4 regions of the Kluyvera ascorbata genome follow, and region 1 is predicted to be linked to each of the others. Evidence: predicted binding sites of a transcription regulator. Region 1 holds the regulator's gene; each other region holds the start of a gene.

Region 1 (2,203 bases):
GCACTGATCAGCATCCCGGCGGCAGGAATGGAAACGTCCACCCCTTTGGCGATGACCGGCAGAAGCCCCATCGGCGAGAACTCGGTGGTGCCGATACCAAAGGCACCGACGGCTAACGCCAGTAAGGGGAAGTTAATTTTCATGCTCAAGCTCCGAGTGGCCGCACAACAGACGCGGCATAAGGACATAATGCAAAAGCATGACATTAATCACAGAAAAACAGAAGTGTACAAAACTGCAAAAGATTATTGCGAATTCGGTAACAATCAGACAGGAGGGAGCGGACGCTCCCCCGCAGAGGAATTAATGCAGAACGGCAGTCAACGCGGCAGCGACGATCAGCGCCAGCGTAATAACGGTGGTAGAGAGCGACAGCTTAAGTTCGGTACTCATCAATTTTTTCTCCTTTTTATTTCCACAGCAAAACTGAGCTAACTCATTTTTGCACAGTATTGCGCAAAAATCTTCACAGTTTTAGCAGGATGTTGTTTTTTGCTCTTCCACTTTGCGCCAGGATAAGTCAGAATTCGACGCTTATTTATAAGCGTACCGGCCATTGACCCCCTCCTGTCGTCCTGTATCGTTTTCCCGGCGAATCGCAATCCATAAAATTGCGTCAGGGTGTGTGAAGGCAAACGTTTTCCTTTCGATTTTATCAGGGGCAGGCCAGGGTCTGGAGTGAAATGGAATGGCAACTATTAAAGATGTAGCGAAGCGCGCAAACGTTTCCACTACAACCGTATCACATGTAATTAACAAGACGCGTTTTGTTGCTGAAGAGACGCGTGAAGCCGTCTGGGCGGCAATCAAAGAGCTGCACTACTCGCCAAGCGCCGTTGCCCGTAGCCTCAAGGTTAACCATACCAAATCGATTGGTTTACTGGCGACCAGCAGCGAAGCGGCCTACTTTGCCGAAATTATCGAAGCCGTTGAGAAAAACTGCTTTGAGAAAGGCTATACCCTGATTCTGGGTAACGCCTGGAACAACCTGGAAAAGCAGCGCGCCTACCTGTCAATGATGGCGCAAAAGCGCGTCGATGGCCTGCTGGTCATGTGCTCTGAGTACCCAGAGTCGCTGCTGTCGATGCTGGAAGAGTACCGTCACATCCCGATGGTCGTCATGGACTGGGGCGAAGCCAAAGCAGACTTTACCGACTCCGTTATTGATAACGCATTTGAAGGTGGTTACACCGCGGGCCGTTACCTGATTGAGCGCGGACACCGCGATATTGGCGTGATCCCAGGCCCTCTGGAGCGTAACACCGGCGCAGGCCGTCTTGCGGGCTTTATGAAAGCCATGGAAGAAGCGCAAATTAACGTGCCAGCCAACTGGATTGTGCAGGGTGACTTTGAGCCAGAGTCAGGTTATCGCGCCATGCAACAAATTCTGTCACAGCATCCGCGCCCTACCGCTATCTTCTGCGGCGGGGACATTATGGCGATGGGTGCCCTGTGTGCGGCAGATGAGATGGGGCTGCGCGTGCCGCAGGATATTTCGCTCATCGGCTATGATAACGTGCGCAACTCACGTTTCTTCACCCCAGCGCTGACCACCATTCATCAGCCGAAAGATTCACTCGGCGAAACGGCCTTCAATATGCTGATGGATCGCATCGTCAGCAAACGCGAGACGTCTCAATCGATTGAGGTGCATCCGCGCCTTATCGAACGTCGTTCCGTGGCCGACGGTCCGTTCCGCGACTATCGCCGCTAAGCATGACCCGCGGACACCCTACTCGGGTGTCCGCAGCCACTCTTCATTTAACGTTTCGCTATCCCCCAGATACTCCAGCAACCAGTTAAGCGCCGGCGACGCTTCGCTTTGCTGCCACGTCAGACAACAGGCGGCATCCGGGAACGGGTTCTCAAGCTGTAACACGACCCACTCTCCGCTTTCCAGCCACGGCTGCGCCTGATGTCCTGGCACCATCGCCGCACAAAGCCCCGCCGAGATACAGGTTTCCGCTGAGGCCCAATCCGGCACGACCACGCGTTTTTGGTTATCGAGCAGCCAGGTCGTTCGCTTCGGCAGAGATCGCGACGTATCTTCACGCACCAGCGACGGCCAGTTGCGCAACACGTCGTCGCTCAGTGGACCGTCCATTCGAGCCAACGGATGCGTACTGGCGACCACGCAATGCCAGTTGAGCATCCCCATATCACGGAAAGCGAAACGGCCACCGACCGGAATCGCCTGGGTTGC
Region 2 (2,203 bases), 460 kb from region 1:
TTGATGCCGCCGATGACGGAGAGGTTGTTATTGGCCGCGTAGCGCACGCTGACGGTGCCTCCGCTGTCCGGGAATTGGTCGTTAATACGGCGGGAAAGTTCGCCTGCCAGCGCGTCTAGCGCCCCTGCAGGCAGTGCAGTGGTTTTTGCAACGGTAACTTCAATACGCATAATTGCCCCCTGTGTAATATACTGTATATTTATACAGTTACCTTGCGGCTTTTACAACAGGGGGCGTGAAATTATTTTTTCACCGTCCAGCGCAGCGTTTCACCGGCCAGGAACGGCACCAGCGTATCGTCGCTGAGGGCGATGGTTTCGGCAACCTGGCTTTCTTCGCGCACCAGCTCGACAACATCCTCGTTCACCGGCAGGCCGTAGAAGCGCGGGCCGTTCAGAGAACAGAAGGCTTCAAAGTGCTCCAGCGCATTCATCTCTTCGAACACGGTGGCATAGCTACCCAGCGCCGTTGGGGCATTGAAGCAGCCCGCGCAGCCGCAGCTTGCCTCTTTGCGATGGCGGGCGTGTGGCGCGGAATCGGTGCCGAGGAATGCGCGGGTAAAGCCGCTGGCGACGAGTTCACGCAGCGCCTGCTGGTGGATGTTACGCTTCAGAATAGGCAGGCAGTACAGGTGAGGGCGAACGCCGCCAACCAGCATATGGTTGCGGTTGAACATCAGGTGCTGAGGGGTAATGGTGGCGGCGATCAGTTCGTTACCGTCGCGCACGTATTCCGCCGCATCTTTGGTGGTGATGTGTTCGAAGACGACTTTCAGCCCCGGCAGGCGTTGGCGCAGCGGTTCCATCACGGTGTCGATAAAACGCGCTTCACGGTCGAAGATATCAATCTCCGCGTGGGTCACTTCACCGTGTACCAGCAGCGGCATTCCCAGTTTTTCCATGCGCTCAAGCACCGGCATAATGGCATCGGTGCTGGTGACGCCGTGGCTGGAGTTGGTGGTAGCATTCGCCGGATACAGTTTTGCTGCGGTGAATACGCCTTCGTTAAAACCGCGCTCCAGCTCGTTCGGGTCGAGGGTGTCGGTTAAGTAGCAGGTCATCAGCGGCGTAAAGTTGTGCCCGGCGGGCACAGCATCAAGAATGCGCTGGCGGTAGGCGATAGCTGCATCCTCAGTGGTAATTGGCGGAACCAGGTTCGGCATGATAATTGCGCGGCCATACAGTTCACTGGTATACGGGACAACCGTTTTCAGCATCTCACCATCGCGAAGATGGATATGCCAGTCGTCTGGGCGGCGAATTTTCAGAACTTGCGGTAATGCGGTCATTTGAGGCTCCGGCTGGTGGGATATCAGTCATTTTTTGCCGGGCACTAAGGATAAGCGTAAACGTTTCCCTTTGCATCCTTTTCCGTAAAATTTGTTTGTTATGGATGATAATGAAGGGAATTTGAAGTAAGCCCTCTCCCAACGAAGAGGGCTACATGATGTATTCGGGAAATTAGTCAGTGAACGGGATAATAATTTCGCCTGGTTTAACCTCAATACCCTTAGCAAATTTCTTCGCCAGCGCTTCACCCTGGCTTGCATCTTCTTTCAGTACGTAGGCAGGTTGCTTGTTGAAATAAGTGCGCAGCGACTGGTTAAGATAAGGGATTAACGTCTGCACCACCGTTTGCATTTTCTCCGGAGTGACTTTCGCATCCTGAATCTCCATCTCCTGCAGATAGATAGCGCCTTGCTCTTTGTTGAACACCGGCAGCGCTTTCAGCGTCAGCGCGATATTCGCTTTCTGGCTACCGAAAAGAGAATTCATATCCAGCTTGGCGTCGCCGCTTAGCGTCACTTTGTTCGGTTCTTCACGCCCAATGGCGCTAGAGAGGTTGCTCAGGACGATATGGGCATCGGCAACGCCGGGCACGCCAATATCCTTAGAGAAATTATTCCGCTTCTGCAAAGCCTGATTAATTTCCTGCTCGCTGACGGAATACTGCGTGAGCTGATTGCAGCCAACCACCAGGCCGCTGACGATCAGTGCGGCGATAACAAACAATTTTTTCATGAGGTTCCTCAAGGTGAAGCGTTCTGTGCATCCTGACATAAAGCAGCATACTCTGTCCGTAGGACTCTGACAGCGGAAAATACTGAAAGTGCCGTCGCTTGGGCATTCGAGAAACGGATGCTACGCGATTGAGGACATATTTCTACCGCCAGACGTTCGCCCTGTGCGCAATTATGCGGCTT
Region 3 (2,203 bases), 1.2 Mb from region 1:
ATGGTTAATCGCCATTTCCACATCATCGGAGCTGACCGGGCGCTTTTCCAGCGCACGCAGCATACCGCTGCGCAGCTTATCTTCATTGAACGGTTCACGCACATCGTTGCTTTTCACCACGCGCGGCATTACCAGTTCAGCCACCTCAAACGTGGTGAAGCGCTCATTGCACACCAGGCATTGCCGACGGCGGCGAACGGAGGAACCTTCTCCCACCAGGCGGGAGTCAATGACTTTAGTATCTACGGCGAAACAGAATGGGCAGTGCATACAACGTCCTGACGATGAGGGTGATGGGAATCTATTTTACCCTGAACTGCGGATACAACAAAGAAACAGCGCTTTTTGAGACAAAGGATCGATGTCAGATGCCGCATAGCACGCTACCATTGCGTTATCCGAAGAAAAGGAAACAGACAGCATGACAAGACGTTACCTAAGAATCGCCCTGCTGGGAAGCCTCGTCAGCCTGAGCGCCTGCGCGCAGCAGTCCGAGGTGAAGCAGATGCATCAAAACATCAGCGCCCTCAGTACCGAGATGACGCAGCTCAATAAAGAGACGGTGAAAATCACTCAGCAAAATGCGCTGAATGCGAAATCAACGCGCGGTGTTTACCTGCTTCCTGGCGCGAACACGCCAGCACGCCTGAACAGCCAGATTGGTACGCTGCGCATGTCGTTACGCAATATCGCCGCTAACGCGCAGGGTACGGCGGTGACGCTGCATATTCAGGGCGAGTCAAACGATGCGTTGCCTGCCTTCACCGGCACCGTTGAGTGGGGTCAGATTCAGGGCACGACCGAGCAGTATCAGGAGGTCAACGTGCAGAATCAGCTCTTCTCCGCCCCGGCGAGCGTGCTGGCGCCAAGCGATGTCGATATTCCGCTTCAGCTTAACGGCGTGACCCCGGAACAGCTTGGCTTCGTACGCATCCACGACGTACAGCCTGCCAACGCGCAATAACATTTCAATCGAGGGAGAATGGTAACAACATTCTCTCTCAAATTCTGTCTTCTCCCCCTGCCTGAAACACATTTCGCGTATGTAAACATTTGCATTAATTCACTCCATCAGTACAATCGCGGCGTCTAAACTACGCAAACGTGAACGCAATCGATTACGCGATTGAAAAATGTGTGAACCATGACTGATTTTCGTGAGCAAGGATTCATATAATAGGCACGCAGAAACACGAAACATTTAGAAAAACTTCGGTGATAAAAATCACTCTCTTTCGATTTTTTTTATTAGTGGCAGAAATATGAAAAAAACATTATTAGCAGCCGGTGCTGCACTGGCGCTCTCCGCTTCTTTCACTGCTAACGCAGCGGGCGATTCTCAACCTCAGTATGTCTCCGACTGGTGGCATCAGAGCGTAAACGTGGTGGGTAGCTATCACACCCGCTTCTCACCGAAGCTGAACAACGACGTTTACCTGGAATATGAAGCATTTGCCAAAAAAGACTGGCTCGACTTCTACGGCTACATCGATATTCCTAAAACCTTTGACTGGGGTAACGGCAACGATAAAGGCGTATGGTCCAACGGTTCTCCTATGTTCATGGAAATCGAACCACGCTTCTCTATCGATAAGCTGACTGGCGCTGACCTGAGCTTTGGTCCGTTCAAAGAGTGGTACATCGCTAACAACTACATCTACGATATGGGTGACAACAAGGCCAGCCGCCAGAGCACCTGGTACATGGGTCTGGGTACCGATATCGACACCGGCCTGCCAATGGGTCTGTCCCTGAACGTCTATGCCAAATACCAGTGGCAGAACTATGGTGCCGCGAACGAAAACGAGTGGGATGGCTACCGCTTCAAAGTGAAATACTTTGTGCCAATCAGTGACCTCTGGGGCGGTAAGCTGAGCTACATCGGCTTCACCAACTTCGACTGGGGTTCAGATCTTGGCGACGAACCAAACCGTACCAGCAACTCTATCGCATCCAGCCACATCCTGGCGCTGAACTACGATCACTGGCACTACTCTGTCGTTGCCCGTTACTTCCATAACGGCGGTCAGTGGCAAGGCGGCAATACCCTGAACTGGGGCGAAGGCGACTTCAACGCGAAGTCTACCGGTTGGGGTGGTTACCTGGTTGTAGGTTACAACTTCTAAGTTCGACACCGCAAAAAAGGCCAGAGGTTACCCTCTGGCCTGTTTCGGGCGCATGCTGCCACGCGGGCGGCAGGTTT
Region 4 (2,203 bases), 1.1 Mb from region 1:
TCAGTAATGGCGCGCAGATGCAGCTCAAACTGGCTGATGGACGCGCCGTTTTGCGTCCAGTGACCGCTGTTGTGCACGCGTGGCGCCAGTTCGTTAATCAGCAGCCCACCAGGGGTGACGAAGCACTCCATCGCCATCACGCCGACGTAGCCCAGCTCCTGCATAATGGCGCTGAGCATGGATTCAGCCTGAGTCTGCTGCTGCGCGTCCGCCCGTGGGAAAGCGACGCTCATGCGCAGAATGCCGTCCTGGTGCAGGTTTTGGGTCAGCGGATAGAACACGGTGCTGCCATCGTGGGCGCGCGCGCCAACCAGCGACACTTCACCAGAGAAGTTAATGCCTTGCTCAACGATGCACTCGCCGTAGCACTCGGCAGGCAGCTGTGCGGTTTCGTCTTTACGCAGACGCCACTGACCACGGCCATCGTAGCCGCCGGTTCGGCGCTTAACGATAGCCAGCTCACCTAGACGACCAAACACCTCAGGCCACTCGTCGGCGCTTGCCAGCAGCTGCCACGGGGCGGTTGCCAGATTCAGCTTATCGAACAGCTGCTTTTGCGTCAGGCGGTCGGCGATAATCGGGAACACGTCGCGGTTAACAAACGCGGTGTGCTCAGCCAGTTCGCGGGTAAGGGCGGTTTCCGGCCAGCGTTCAATCTCTGCGGTGATGACGCTTTGCTGGAACGGCACGGCTGCCGGGTCCGCTTCTAAGCCAACCGGCCAGACGGCAATACCCAGCGGCTCACCGGCCTGACGCAGCATACGACCTAGCTGACCGTTGCCCAGCACGCAGACCTGCTTCATGCCGCACCTCGTGGGTCTGGGTTATCCAGCACTTCATCGGTCTGCGATTTACGCCAGTCAGCAAGACGCTGATGCAGTTCGGCATCGTGCTGGGCCAGAATCTGTGCGGCAAGCAGGGCGGCGTTAGCGGCACCAGCTTTACCAATAGCCAGCGTCCCCACCGGAATACCGCGCGGCATCTGGACGATAGAGTAGAGGCTGTCTACGCCGCTTAATGCAGCGCTTTGTACCGGTACGCCGAGTACCGGCACCAGAGTTTTGGCGGCAATCATTCCGGGTAAATGGGCTGCACCGCCGGCACCGGCAATAATCACCTGGTAACCGTTCTCTTCTGCCGCTTCGGCAAAGCTGAACAGTTTATCGGGCGTACGGTGGGCGGAAACCACTTCAACATGGTGAGGAACGTTCAGAATATCGAGGATTTCTGTGGCGAACTGCATGGTAGCCCAGTCGCTTTTGGACCCCATCACGATGGCGATACGTGCCGGATTATTGCGGGAAGACATGCGTCTTAAAACTCCTGTGGGTGTGCTGCACACGACGTTAGAGGCCACAGAGAATAACATGGAAAACGGGCAAGGAAAACGGTTGCGTCGCCATGCGACGGGGTAATAAAGGGGAAAAATTAAAATGGGAAGGCGATAAGCGTCACGTCGTCTTTGGTGACGCGGATAAGCGAACCTTCAGTATGCCAGGCACCAAGTACCGCGCGAAACGCCTCGTCGCCGTTAGCCTCAAGCGCGTGGATATCCGGACGATGGGTATGCCCGTGAATCAGCCACTGCACGTGATGTTTCTCCATTACGTCGATGACCGCCTGCGGGTTTACGTCCATGATTTCCATCGACTTACTGCTGTTAGCGGCCTTGCTGTCATTGCGCATCTTCTGGGCAATACGGCGGCGGATAAACAGCGGCAGGGCGAGGAACAGCTTCTGGATCCACGGCGTGTGCACTTTGGCGCGAAAGGCCAGATAGCCGGGGTCGTCCGTGCAGAGGGTGTCGCCGTGCATAATCAGAATGCGCCGGCCGTAGAGGTCTAGCATCTTCTCTTCAGGCAACAGCTGCATGCCGCTTTCAGCCGCAAAACGTTTGCCGATCAGAAAATCACGGTTGCCGTGGATGAAGTAGCAGGGGACGCCAGAATCGACCAACGATTTGATGGCGGAGGCCACTTCGCGGTGTAGCGGGTTAGGATCGTCATCGCCAATCCAGGCTTCAAACAGGTCGCCTAAGATGTACAGCGCGTCGGCACGGCGGGCTTCGCCGCCTAAAAAACGCAGAAAACCGGCGGTAATCGCCGGTTCTTCTGTTTGCAGATGAAGATCTGCAATAAAGAATGTCGCCACCAATTACTCGCTGACGGTCACGCTTTCAATGATAACGTCTTCTTTAGGAACG

Evidence for each region. The regulator PurR, encoded in region 1, represses purine synthesis genes. The targets are predictions, from matches to a motif close to CANGCAAACGTTTGCNTG.
Region 2: pyrC (dihydroorotase) is a predicted target of PurR. The motif match lies at 1,342-1,359, and genes of this name have one in related genera.
Region 3: MY052_RS18500 (nucleoside-specific channel-forming protein Tsx) is a predicted target of PurR. The motif match lies at 1,108-1,125, and genes of this name have one in related genera.
Region 4: purE (5-(carboxyamino)imidazole ribonucleotide mutase) is a predicted target of PurR. The motif match lies at 1,381-1,398, and genes of this name have one in related genera.

Annotation. Positions count from the first base shown of each region.
Region 1 is NZ_CP096201.1:2,641,031-2,643,233, forward strand. It holds gene MY052_RS12495 (MFS transporter) at 1-143, opposite strand, end outside; gene cydH (cytochrome bd-I oxidase subunit CydH) at 304-393, opposite strand; gene purR (HTH-type transcriptional repressor PurR) at 689-1,714, shown strand; gene punR (DNA-binding transcriptional activator PunR) at 1,733-2,203, opposite strand, start outside.
Region 2 is NZ_CP096201.1:3,097,111-3,099,313, reverse strand. It holds gene dinI (DNA damage-inducible protein I) at 1-170, opposite strand, end outside; gene pyrC (dihydroorotase) at 242-1,288, opposite strand; gene MY052_RS14815 (lipoprotein) at 1,461-2,021, opposite strand.
Region 3 is NZ_CP096201.1:3,843,941-3,846,143, forward strand. It holds gene nrdR (transcriptional regulator NrdR) at 1-270, opposite strand, end outside; gene MY052_RS18495 (SadB/YajI family lipoprotein) at 422-964, shown strand; gene MY052_RS18500 (nucleoside-specific channel-forming protein Tsx) at 1,263-2,126, shown strand.
Region 4 is NZ_CP096201.1:3,712,853-3,715,055, reverse strand. It holds gene purK (5-(carboxyamino)imidazole ribonucleotide synthase) at 1-803, opposite strand, end outside; gene purE (5-(carboxyamino)imidazole ribonucleotide mutase) at 800-1,309, opposite strand; gene lpxH (UDP-2,3-diacylglucosamine diphosphatase) at 1,429-2,151, opposite strand; gene ppiB (peptidylprolyl isomerase B) at 2,155-2,203, opposite strand, start outside.